Regions from separate parts of the Nocardia sputi genome, predicted to be linked through region 3. Evidence: riboswitches for the same ligand, from Rfam matches in the RefSeq annotation. Region 3 holds a riboswitch; each other region holds the start of a gene.
What was found. Region 3 has a riboswitch for S-adenosylmethionine ahead of M8859_RS19915 (aminotransferase class V-fold PLP-dependent enzyme). Riboswitches for the same ligand answer to the same signal wherever they lie in the genome.
Positions count from the first base shown of each region.

Region 1: it holds a riboswitch for S-adenosylmethionine, as region 3 does, so the genes downstream of both, M8859_RS10180 (hypothetical protein) here and M8859_RS19915 (aminotransferase class V-fold PLP-dependent enzyme) in region 3, are expected to answer to the same signal.
Region 2: it holds a riboswitch for S-adenosylmethionine, as region 3 does, so the genes downstream of both, M8859_RS34020 (ABC transporter substrate-binding protein) here and M8859_RS19915 (aminotransferase class V-fold PLP-dependent enzyme) in region 3, are expected to answer to the same signal.

Region 1 is NZ_JAMFLC010000005.1:207,516-211,709, forward strand. Features, by position in the region: gene M8859_RS10165 (nitroreductase family protein) at 1-307, opposite strand, end outside; gene M8859_RS10170 (winged helix-turn-helix transcriptional regulator) at 377-754, shown strand; gene metX (homoserine O-acetyltransferase MetX) at 783-1,901, opposite strand; partial or broken gene M8859_RS10180 (hypothetical protein) at 1,937-2,212, opposite strand; SAM riboswitch class IV at 2,452-2,562, opposite strand; gene M8859_RS10185 (TetR family transcriptional regulator) at 2,615-3,319, opposite strand; gene M8859_RS10190 (MFS transporter) at 3,452-4,194, shown strand, end outside.
Region 2 is NZ_JAMFLC010000037.1:31,583-35,776, reverse strand. Features, by position in the region: gene M8859_RS34025 (ABC transporter permease) at 1-350, opposite strand, end outside; gene M8859_RS34020 (ABC transporter substrate-binding protein) at 353-1,972, opposite strand; SAM riboswitch class I at 2,093-2,186, opposite strand; gene M8859_RS34015 (hypothetical protein) at 2,572-3,279, shown strand; gene M8859_RS34010 (glycosyltransferase family 2 protein) at 3,307-4,194, opposite strand, start outside.
Region 3 is NZ_JAMFLC010000015.1:67,342-71,535, reverse strand. Features, by position in the region: gene M8859_RS19920 (Uma2 family endonuclease) at 1-156, opposite strand, end outside; gene M8859_RS19915 (aminotransferase class V-fold PLP-dependent enzyme) at 230-1,549, opposite strand; SAM riboswitch class IV at 1,597-1,710, opposite strand; gene M8859_RS19910 (Pls/PosA family non-ribosomal peptide synthetase) at 2,236-4,194, shown strand, end outside.

The sequences.
Region 1 (4,194 bases), on a different contig from region 3:
GGCCGGCCAGTTCGGCGATATCGGCGTTGTGGTCGCGCCAGGCGGCGGGATCGGCGACGAAGACGAGCACTACCGGCGCCTCTCTCGGCTGCGGCTGGCCGAACGCCGCCTCCGACAGCGCCGCGCGGCCGGACTCGCTGGTCACCACCACGATCGACCGGTCCTGCATGTTCCACGCACTCGGTGCTTGCATCGCCAACTCGACCACCTCGTCGACAAGTGCGGATGGCACGGGGTCGGCGCGGTAGTGCCGCACTGTACGACGTCCCCGAATCGCTTCGGACACCGAGATCTGCTGTATCTCCATGATTCTTACTATCGGAGAGTGACACTCCAATGGAAAGACGGCACTTTATAGTGCGCTACACTCCATCAGGTGCCCACCTACGTGGAAAGTTCCGGCCTGCCCGCCGATGTGTACTCCGCGAAGTGCCCCACGCGGGAGGTCCTCGACCACATCGCGGGCAAGTGGACGGTGCTGATCATCGACGCGCTCGCCGACGGCACCCTGCGATACACCGACCTGCGCCACCGGATCGGCGGCATCTCCCAGAAGATGCTGACGCAGACGTTGCGCCAACTCGAGGCCGATGGATTCGTCACGCGCACAGTGCATCCCACCGTCCCGCCCCGGGTGGACTACACGCTCACCGAACTCGGCCACAGCCTGCGCACGCCCATCGCGGCGCTGCGGGACTGGATCGAAACCAACATCAACCGGATCGAGGCGGCCCGACGAGCAGCGGCGGGGTGACGGCCCGGCACCGAATGCTCGGGGCCGGTCAGCGCTTGGTCCGGATGCCGTCCCGAGCGAGTCGCATGGTCTCGGTCAGCAGTTTCGACACCGCGGCCGCCTCGGTGAGGAACCCGTCGTGCCCGTCACGCGAGTGCACCACCTCGAGTCCGTCGCAGCCGGGTAGGAGATCCGCGAGCTCCTGTTGGGTCCGCAGCGGGTACAGCCGGTCGGAGTCGACGCCGCCGACCACGCAGGGCACCGGCGTCGCGGCGAGCGCCGCCTCGATGCCGCCCCGGTCGCGGCCGACGTCGTGGCGGTTCATCGCCTCGGTCAGCAGCACATACGTGGCGGGATCGAAACGCTTGCACAGCTTTTCGGCTTGGTGATCCAGATAGCTCTGCACCGCGTAGCGGCCGCCGGTCCACGGGTCCTCGTCGTCCTGAGGTCTGTTCTCGAACCGGTGATCGAGCTCGAACTCGGTGCGGTAGGTCAGGTGCGCGATCCGCCGGGCCAGGGCCATGCCCGTCAGCGGAGCGCGGCCGGTGCCGTGATAGTCGCCGCCCTGCCAGTCCGGATCGGCCTTGATCGCCGCGATCTGGGTGGTCTGGGTGCCGATCTGGTCGGCGGTAGCGCGGGCGCCCACGGCGAGGACCAGCGCGGCGGCGACCCGCTCGGGTGCGCCGACCATCCATTCCAGCACCCGCATGCCGCCCATCGACCCGCCGACCACGGCGGCGAGCCGCTCGACGCCGAGCAGGTCGAACAGAGCGGCCTCCGCGGTCACCTGATCGCGGATGGAGATCTCGGGAAACCTTGCGCCCCAGACCTTCCCATCCGGAGCGAGCGATGACGGCCCGGTGCTGCCCTTACAGCCGCCGAGCACGTTGGTCGCGATCACGCACCATTCGTCGGTGTCCAGCGGCGCGCCCGGCCCGACCATGCCGTCCCACCAGCCGGGCATCGGGTGCACGTCGTCGGGTCTACCGACGACGTGCGAGTCGCCGGTGAGGGCGTGCTCGACCAGCACGACGTTGTCCAGCGCGGGGGAGAGCTCACCCCAGCGCTGCACCGCGAGGTGCACGTCCGGGATGACCGCTCCGTTCTCGAGTCGCACATCGCCGATGGCCACGGTGCCGAGCTGTCCATCCGGGGGCGGCAGGACGATGGCGGAGGCCCGCACGCTCTGTTCGGTACCCACGGTCACGTCGCCGCCGCCGCGAAACCGGCGCGCAGATCGGTCGGCATGGTCTCGACGCCGACGCCGACGCCGACGCCGACGCCGACGCCGACGCCGACGCCGACGCCGACGCCGACGCCGACGCCGACGCCGACGCCGACGGCGGAGCGGACCGGTCCGGAAGCGACTCCGAGGACGAGCTGTGCCTCGAGGGTGAGCTGAGAATGCGTCATCGACGCACGGTGAATCACGAGGGGACGCACATCCCCGATGGTAGCCACGCGGCTGTGCAGGGCTGATCCGTCCCGCGCGGCGTCGCCGAAGGTGTGCGAACCGGTCCGCTGGACCGGCAGCGCGGGGGCGTGCGTGCCGTCGGTGGTCCGGCCCGCACGGCTGCGCTCGGTCTCGAAGGACCACTGCACCGGGTCCTGCACGGCCCCGGGCGCGATGGATTCACTCATGGTTTGCTCCCAAGAAGGTGTTCGCCGGTATTCGGGGGGTTAGCGGTGTGTACGACAACACATGCCGGCGACCTCCTACTACGCGCTTGCTCCCGGCTTTCGGGAGCCAGGTCATCACCCGGAGCACCCCACCGCGGTTGGAGGGTTGCCGATCAGCGAGCCGGGGCTTGGCGCTGGTACTCATGACCTGCCCGGCATCATAACCGGCGGTCGGTCAGCCTCCGAAATCCTCCACCGACTTCACTCGCCGCCGGGCTGCGGCGCGACGCGGCAGACGCGCACGAATTCGTCGAAGGTCTCGGTGAACGCGGTGCGTCCCGCTTCGGCCGCGGTGGCCAGATCCTCGTCCAGGAACAAGTCGTCCGAGCACTCCATGCCGACATGGCCGATCAGTTGCCAGGTGCCGACGATGAGCCGCACCGCACGGGCGTCCGGTTCGGCACCGAGGCGCTCGGCGACCACCGCCGCGATCGCGGTCCGCTTGTCGTCGGCGTGTTCGAGACTGCGCGCGCTGACCGACGGACTGCTGCGCAGAATCCGCTGTACCTTCTGGAACTGCCGGAACGACAGCGGGTCGGCCGGACCGGCCTCGGAGGCTCGATCGACCACCTGCAGGAAGGCCTCGCGCAACGCCTCGAGCTCGTTGCCCGTGCGGGGCATTCCGCGCAGAGTCTCGGCGATGGTGCGCCCGAAGTCGTGGACGGGCCCCAGGACGATGTCCTCTTTGCTGTCGAAATAGCGGTTGATCGTGCGCGGTGAGACATCCGCCGCGTTGGCGATCTGCTCGATGGTGGTCGCGTCGAAGCCCTGCGTATCACACAGATCGAGGGCGGCCGCCATGATGCGCAGCCTGGTCTGCTGCTTCTTGCGTTCGCGCAGTCCTGCCGTCGCCGGGGCCTGGTCGGCCGCTGCGCCCGCGCCCATCGGCGCCGATGACTCGAGCATGTCCTCATGGTAACGCAATCCGCCGTTTTCCTGTCCGTAACCGACAAATGTCGTACTACGACATTTTGCGCTTGACGCCAAATGTCGCTCAATGACAGGATGGTTCCCGACATCGAGGAACGAGGAGACAACGTGACCGAAACCGCGACAGCGGTGCACGCATCGCGAAAGCCGGGCAGTTCAGCGCGCTGGCTCGCGCTGGCAGTGATCGCATCGGCCCAGCTCATGGTGGTCCTGGACGCCACCATCGTGACCATCTCGCTGCCGTTCGCGCAGCGCGATCTCGACATCAGCGACGGCAACCGGCAATGGATGCTCACCGCCTACACGCTGATCTTCGGCGGTCTCCTGCTGCTGGGCGGCCGGCTGGCCGACTACCTCGGGCGCCGCCGAATTTTCATCATCGGCCTGATCGGTTTCGCCGGCGCTTCGGCTTTGGCCGGTCTCGCGCAGAACGGGGCGGAGCTCTTCGCAGGACGCGCGTTGCAGGGCGCGTTCGCCGCGCTGCTCGCCCCGGCCGCGCTCTCGCTGCTGTCGGTGACGTTCACCGAGCCGGGTGAGCGGGCCACCGCCTTCGGCGTGTTCGCGGGCATCTCCGCGGGCGGCGCCGCGCTCGGCCTGATCGCGGGCGGCGCGCTCACCGAGTACGCGTCGTGGCGCTGGTGCCTGCTGGTCAACACGCCGATCGCGTTGCTGGCGTTGCTCGGGGCGCTGGCCTGGGTGGCGAAGGACCTCCCGGCTCCGCGCAGCGGCGGATACGACGTGCCCGGTGCCGTCACCGTGACGTTCGGGTTGATCGCCATTGTGTACGGATTCAGCCGCGCCGCCGACGACGGCTGGCTGGCCGGAAGCACCCTCGCGCTGCTCGTCGCCGG
Region 2 (4,194 bases), on a different contig from region 3:
CCGACGACCGCGAAGAGCAGGGCGGCGCCGGTCAATTCGAGCGTGGCGGGCAGCGCGTCGCCGATCGCGCCGGTGACCGGTTGCCCGGTCGCGATGGAATGCCCGAGATCACCGCGAACGGCGTGCCCGAGTGCGGTCCAGTACTGTTCCCACAGCGGCCGATCCAGCCCGTAACGGGCCTGCAATTCGGCGATGGCGGCCTTGTCCACCGGTGTGCCCGCTCCGCCGCCGTCGGCCGCGATCGAGACCGGATCGGCCGGGAGCAGGTACAGCACCACGAACGACAGCGTGAACGCCGCCCACAGCACCCAGATCGCCTGCAGCACCCGCAGCGCCGAGTAGCGCGCCATGACTATCGTCCGCTCAGCCAGGTGTCGAAGAACTGCAAGCGCGCCGACGCTTCGAACTTCAGATCCCGCGTGTTCGGGCCCGCTCCGATGGCCTGGGACAGCTCGACGGTCGGGATGAACAACCCCGCCTCGAGGACCTGCTGTTGCGCGGTGCGGATGAACCCGTTTCGTGCCGTGGGGTCCACCGTGTCGAGCTGGCCGTTCAACGCGTCGTCCAGCGACGAGATCGGGCCGCGGACATTGAGATTGCGCCCGTCGAGTCCGAAGGAGGTGCGCAGGATGTCGCCGTCGGCGCGGGTGGTGTTGAAGTAGGCGGTGTCGAAATCCTTGCTGTTCTGCCGCGCGGTGGTCTCCGCCACCGACACCAGGTCCAGTTTCAGCTCGACGCCGACCTGCCGCAGCTGCTGCTGGACCAGTTCGAGGATCGCCTGGTTGCCCGCGAACACCTGGCTGAAGAGCACCGAGAAGCTCAACCGCTCATCGTTCTTCGTCCGGATGCCGTCCGCGCCGGGCGCCCACCCGGCCTGGTCGAGGATAGTGCGCGCCTTCGCCGGGTCGTAGGCCAGGTGCGCCGAGAGGTCGGTGTAGCCAGGGGTGGTGCCGGCCAGCGCGCTGGTGGCGGGTTCGAACTGCGGGCCGAGCACGGTGTCCACCAGTTGCTTGCGATCGATCGCGGGCAAGAGCGCGTGCCGCACCGCCGGATCGCGCAGCGGACCGCGGGTGACGTTGGGTTGCAATCCGAACGGAATTCCCGGGTTGGCGGTGCTGAGCACGCGTCCGCCCGCCGCTTCGATCTGCGGGGCGTCCTGCGGCAGCGCGTCGCTGATCGCGTCCAGCTGCCCGGAGGCGAGACTGCCGGTGCGCACCCCGGATTCGGGCACGACGGTGAACTCGATCTTGTCCAGGTAGGCCTCGCCGCGATGGGCGAACACCGCCGAGCCCCAGTGGTAGCCGGTGCGCTTGGCCAGCGTCACCGCCGCGTCCTGGCGGTAGGCGGCGTAGGTGAACGGCCCGCTGCCGACGTTGTCGCCGAGGCAGCGCTGCTCGGCGGGCTTGCTCGTGGTCGCGTCGGCCAGGATGCCGAGCTGGGTGGTCGAGGACGCCTGGAGGAATTGCGCGTTGGGCTTGCTGAACTCCACCCGGACGGTGCGCCGGTCTACCGCGGTCGTGCCGACGTAGTTGGTGAGATAGCTGCTGCCCAGCGGCGCCTTGCCCGAGCCGAGCCGCACGATCGAGTCGAAGGTGTTGCGCACCGAGTCCGCGGTGAGCGGCGTGCCGTCGCTGAAGGTGACGCCGTCGGCCAGGTGGAAGGTGAACACCTTCGCGTCGGGGCTCACTTCCCAGCGTTGTGCCAGCCACGGTTTCAGCTCGCCGGTCGCCGGTTCCTGGTCGGTCAGCGAATCCACGATCTGCCGGGCGACGTACAGCGTCTGGTTGGTACCGGCCTGCGCCGGATCCGAGCAGGTCGGCGCCTGGGACAGGCCGTAGCGCAAGGTGCCGCCCGGCTGCGGTGGTCCCGCGTCGGCGCCTGGCGCGGCCGAATCACTGCCGCAGGCGGCCACGGTGGCGGCCGCGGCGAGCGCACAGGCCAGCGCGGCGATTCGGTGACGGGTTGGGATCACGAGGCAACTCCAGATACTTCGGTGCGGGCGAGTAGCTCGCCCTGGTACGACTCGGTGTCCGCGACGCCGGTCGGCAACGGTCGGCTGGGAATGCGGCGGCGCGGTTCGAGCACTTCGGTTCCTCCATCGGTCCCGGCGGAAGCACCCGCACCCGGTGACCGGGGGGTTGCTGCGACGTCGACGAGCCAGGTCTCTCAGTCGCTCTGGATGGTTGGCGTCAACCCTCCCGTCAGCGGGTGTCAGGGTCGAGCCGAATCATGATGCCCAGCAAGCGAAGGCTGGAACAAGGAAACTAATCACCGTGAGCGTAGATCTTGTCCCACGCGGTCTCATCGGGTCTTTGTAGTAACCAGGCATGCGCTGCTCTGTCGAGCGCGGGTGCGCGCCGGTCGCGTGATCACCGAGGGCGTCCAGCCGAAAGTCGGCGGCTCGATGCAGCATACGGTTCTCGCCGAGGGGCCGGGACACAGGTCGGCCCCGCAAGTCTCCCGTTCCGGGCAAACGAGACTCACCGCAAAATTGCTGTGCGCAATCCCGGCTGCTGGGCGCGTTTGCCGGAGTACTGTGCCCCTCGATCGTTCCGCCGATGAGGAGGTTTCGTGACCATATTGCGCCGTCTGACCCAGTTGTCCGCTGTCGCGACCAGTTCGATCGCCCTCGTGCTCGCCGGGCCCGGCGCCGCGCTCGCGGCCCCGGTTGCGACCATTCCCGCGTTCTCCGACCAAGTCGTGCCGATCGCCGCCCCCGGTGACCTGCTCGGCGCCTATCACGCCGCGGTCGACGCGCTGCGTGCGCTCGGCATCCAGCCGTTCGCCTACCCGACCGCGTCCGCGTTCTGCCTCGACAACACCACGGCCGGTCTGGCGCCCGCTGTCGCGGGCGCCATTCCGGGGCCGTGGCCGAAGAACACCGTGCAGATCCCCGGCCTGGACCTCAGTGCGGTCAAATCCGGGCAGGCCATGTTCACCTTCGTGCCCTACGGCCTCGGACCGGACGGCCCGAACACCGCGGGCATGCAGGTCGCCTGGCTGAACCTGAGTACCGGCCGCAGCGGCACGGCCGCCATGGGGCCGCTGTCGGAGATCGCCCGCGCGATGATTCCTGCGGCCGTCCCAGCGGACCTGCGGCCGGGCGCCGAGCAGGCCATCCGGGACTTCCTCGTCGCGGCCCTCCCGATGGGCGGGGTGCGTGCGATTCCGGTGGACACCGGCAAGGGCACCGTGCTGGCCGCGGTGTTCGGCACGGTTCAGAACGGCGCCAAGTCCTGTTTCTTCCTGCCGACGGTCGGAATCACCGCGGTGCCGTGAGGTCGCGGCCGCCGCGGCACGGTCGGCTCAAGCGAGCGAGCGACCTTTCCAGCGCGCCGTGCCGCGGCGGCGGGCCCGATGCGAACGCGCCCACAACAGCAGATACGCCGCCACTGATGCCGGATGCGCCGCGGCGGCCAGCACATCGGAGCCTCGCAGCGGACCGCCGGTTTCGGTCGAGCGGGCCAGCAGCCGCCCGGTGACGGCGGCGAGCCAGCCGATCACACCTGTCCGCCGGGCCGAGCCCCGGCCCAGCACGGCCGCCGCGGGCGGCACCCAATAGGCAAGGGCGGCAAGCAGTCCCACCGCCGCTCCGCCCGTGATCGTGCCGTCGTAGGCCGACCAGAGCCACCGGGTGTAGCCGGCGTCCAGTTCGGCGGCGCCGTGATACATCCTGGTTCGAGCCAGCGGTCCCGCGGCCGCCAGAACGGTCGAGTGCCCGCCCCGTCGCAGCGTACGGGCGATGTCGAGGTCTTCGGTGATGCTCCCGGCCACTGCCGCGTGGCCACCCGCAGCGCGGTACACGGCGTTGTCGAACACCAGGAACTGGCCGCAGGCCACCGCCGTGGACGGCCGCAGGCTCCGGTCGGCCGCGGCGATCGGCAGCGTCGAGGCCCACGACCAGCACAGCAGGGGCTGCACGAGGGCCTCCGCCATCGAATCCGCTTCTTGCAGCGGCCAAGGCGAGACCAGCGCCGCTCCTCGTCTGCGCAGCGCGCCGACCGCCGCCGCGAGCGCCGCGGGGGCCAGCCGCACGTCGGCGTCCAGGAAGATCAGCACCGGCGTGGACACCTCCTCGGCCAGCCGCGCGCAGGCGGCGGCCTTCCCGGTCCAGCCGGGCGGCGGGTCGGACTCGGTGCGCAGCAGGGTGAAACGAGGGTCGTCGCCGATCGCCGCGCGGGCCGCGGCGCCGGT
Region 3 (4,194 bases):
CACATTGTTGTGCTCGAAGGTCCCACTGCGGCAGATGATCACATGGCCGTCGACCACCTCGATCTGCCGCTGGATGTCTTCGGGAAGCGCCGCGTAGCCCTCCTCTGTGATGAGGAGGGCCCCCGGATCGGTGGCCCAGACGGGCAGCGTGCTCATAAGTTCGCCTCAGCTCGGATTCGAATACGGCGATAGTATCCGGCGGCGCTGCCCTGATCGGGCGTACGCGGACTCAGCCGACCAAGCAGGGGGCAGCGCCGGCGGGAGCCGTGGAGGTGAAGGGGCGGGTTTCGGGGGTGGGATTCCACAGGCCGTTGGTGACGGTGTAGTCCCAGGTGGGGCCGGTGCGCACCAGGGTGTCCACGGCCTCGACGAGACGGTCGGCGTCGGCGGAGGTGGTGCCGAGGCCGATGCTGGCGCGCAGGGCGCCGGCCAGCCCGAGGCGGGTGAGCAGCGGATGGGCGCAGAAACGTCCGTCACGCACGCCGATGCCGTGCTCGGCGGAGAGATAGGCGGCCACGTGGCCGGGGGCGAAGTCGGCGAGTGTGAAGGCGACGATGCCGACGGAGTCGGGACTGTCAGTCCAGATGCGCAACAGCTGGACGCCGGGGATCGCGGCCAAGCCGTCGCGGAGGCGGTCGGCGAGCCGATGCTCGTGCGCGGCAAGGGTTTCGGCGTCGATGGCACCGAGCGTGTCACAGGCGGCGGCCAGCGCGGCGGCGCCGAGCACATTCGGCGAACCGGCTTCGTGCCGCTGCGGAGCAGGCGCCCACTCGGCCCCGTCGGTACGCACCTCGCGCACCGCCCCACCACCGGCCAGGTACGGCTGGGCCGCGTCGAGCCAATCCCGCTTGCCCACCAGCACACCCGCACCGAACGGCGCGTACAGCTTGTGTCCGGAGAACGCCAGATAGTCGATGCCGGTGTCGCGCAGGCTGATCCGCCGATGTGGCGCCAACTGCGCCGCGTCCACCAGGATGCGGGCGCCGCACTGGTGGGCGATGGTGGCCAGACGCTCCAGCGGAAGCACCTCACCGGTCACGTTCGAGGCGCCGGTCACCGCGAGCAAAGCCGCGGGCCTGCTGCACAGTTCGGCGACCAGCTTGCCGATCGTCTCCTCGACCGTGCCCGCCGCCTGCACGACGCGCCTTCCATTCCTGGTCCACGGCAGGAGGTTGGCGTGGTGCTCGATGTCGAGCACCACCGTGTCGCCGGGGACACAGGACGCGAGCAGGTTGAGCGAGTCCGTGGTGTTGCGGGTGAAGACGACCACCTGGTCGTCGGCGGTGTCGAGGAACCGACAGACCGACCCGCGAGCGGCCTCGTAGCACTCGGTGGAGATCCGGGAGGCGTAGCCCGCACCGCGGTGCACGCTCGCGTAGAACGGAAGCAGCTGCTGCACACGCTCGCTGACCTGCGTCAAAGCGGGCGCACTCGCCGCGTAGTCGAAGTTGGCGTAGGTCGCCGTTCCGCCTTGCACCAGCGGCACGCGCAGTTGGTCACCGGAGACCTGGGCGAGTGCGGCACAGGCGTTGTCGAGGGCAGTAGTCATCACGTGAATCCCGTCGGCTAAGGGACCCGCGATCAGATGAGTCGTCGAGTCCGCGCTTGCCGCGCCCGGTCGGGCGGCGGCCGGGTCGTCACCCGGAGCACCCCACCGCGGAGGAGGGTTGCCGGCCAGCAAGCCGGGGCTTTGCACTGGCACTCATGACCTGACCCGAGAGTGGCAGAAGCGCCCCGGCACTGTCAACCACATCCGACCCGAGTCCCCCACGAGCACCGCGTGGACCTAACCACCATGTGGGAGCCATTACAAGCACCCCCACGAAGACACGCGAGCCGCGCCTGCCTCGCGAAATCGTGGACCCCTCGGCGACAGACGACTGCCACCGCGCCCGGTGCCGCGATCCGCGACTCGACGTTCGGCACCACCGTGCGGGAGGCAACCGACCACTTCGATGAGCGGAATCACACCCTCGGTTCAGCGATCTCGTGGCGAATGCACGAGACTGACCCGCCGACCAGCCGTTGCCCTGCGGAAAGCCGTAAATAGCGGGCTCACCTGCAACAACACCCGCAGCACCGGCCGCTCCCGCGCGCCGTCCGGTGAACAACAAACGACGACAACCCCGGGTACCGTGGACAACTGGCCAGCATGGCGTTTGCCCTTTGGTAACCCAGCTATGACACAACAACAGGAAAGTGTGAGGCAGGTCGATGGGAGGTGCACAGAGCACCATGCTCGAGACAGAGCTCGAGACAGAGGTCGACGCGCCGGCGCGTCCGTTGTCGCGCGGCGATCACGCGCCGGCGGCCAGGACGCTGGTCGACATCCTCACCGCGACGGCGCTCGCGCACCCCGATGCCCCCGCCATCGATGACGGCCGAGTCGTGCTGTCCTACCTGGAGCTGGTCGTCGAGATCGAGAAGACCATGGCTCGCCTCGCCACGGCGGGCGTGCGGCCGGGCGACCGGGTCGGCGTGCGCATGCCCTCGGGCACCCGCGAGCTCTACGTCACCATTCTCGCCATCCTGTACTCCGGCGCCGCCTACGTGCCGGTCGACGCCGACGACCCGGACGAGCGCGCCCAACTGGTCTTCGGGGAGGCGCAGGTCACCGCGATCGTGACCGCGCAAGGCATCGAGACCACCGCCGCGGGCATCCGCGCGGCGGAGCGGCAGCGCGAGGAGACCTGGTCGACGCTGCCCGGCCCCGGCGACGACGCCTGGATCATCTTCACCTCCGGTTCCACCGGAACCCCGAAAGGCGTGGCGGTCACTCATCGCAACGCCGCCGCCTTCGTCGACGCCGAAGCGGACCTGTTCCTCCGCGACGCTCCGATCGGTCCCGGTGACCGGGTACTCGCGGGTCTGTCGGTCGCGTTCGACGCCTCCTGCGAGGAGATGTGGCTGGCCTGGCGCAACGGCGCCTGCCTGGTGCCCGCCCCACGCGATCTGGTGCGCACCGGAGCTGATCTCGGTCCCTGGCTGGTGCGGCGGGAGATCAGCGTGGTCTCGACCGTACCGACCCTGGCGGCGACCTGGCCGGTCGAGGCGCTGGAGGCGGTGCGCCTGCTCATCTTCGGCGGCGAGGCCGTGCCGCCGGAACTCGCCGAACGCCTTGCGGGCAACGGTGATTCGGCTCGCGAGGTATGGAACACCTACGGCCCCACGGAAGCGACGGTCGTCGCGTGCGCCGCGCGCTTGGACGGCCGGTGGCCGATCCGGATCGGACTGCCGCTCAACGGCTGGGATCTGGTCGTGGTGGATCCAGCGGGCAATCCGGTGGCCGAGGGCGAATCCGGTGAATTGGTGATCGGCGGAGTCGGTCTCGCGCGCTACCTCGACCCGGTCAAGGACGCCGAGAAGTACGCCCCGCTGAACTCCGTCGGCTGGGAGCGCGCCTACCGCAGCGGCGATCTGGTCCGCAACGACAGCGCTGGGCTGATCTTCCTCGGCCGCGCCGATGATCAGATCAAGCTGGGCGGTCGGCGCATCGAACTCGGCGAGATAGACAACGCTCTCCAGCACCTCCCGGGCGTCACGGGCGCCGCGGCGGCCATCCGAACCACGAAGGCGGGCAACAAGCTCCTGGTCGGCTATTTGACCGGGCCGGGGACGGACTTCGATGCCAAGGCCGCGCGAGCCGCCCTCGCCGGACAACTCCCGGCGCCGCTGGTGCCCAGGCTCGCGGTGGTCGACGAGCTGCCCACCCGCACCTCCGGCAAGGTCGACCGGGACGCGCTGCCCTGGCCGCTGCCCAATGCCGCCGAGGACGACGACGACAACGACCTGACCGGCACCGCCCAGTGGGTTGCGGGGCTGTGGGATTCCATCCTCGGCGCGGAGGTCGGCGATCTCGACGCGGACTTCTTCGATCTGGGCGGCGGCTCGCTCGCGGCGGCGCAACTGGTCACCGCGCTGCGCGAACGGTATCCGCAGATCACGGTCGCCGATGTCTACGACCATCCCCGCCTCGGCGCGCTCGCCGACCTGCTGGAGCAGACCACGCCCGCGGTGGCGGTCGCCGAGCGGACGGTGCGACCGACGCCACCGATGGCGCAAGCGGCGCAGGTGCTCGCCACCATCCCCCTCACCACCCTCACCGGGCTGCAGTGGCTCACCTGGCTGGCGATCGTCGGCAACATCGCGGCCTGGTCCGGCTCGCTGCCCTGGCTGCCCCAGCTGTCCTGGTGG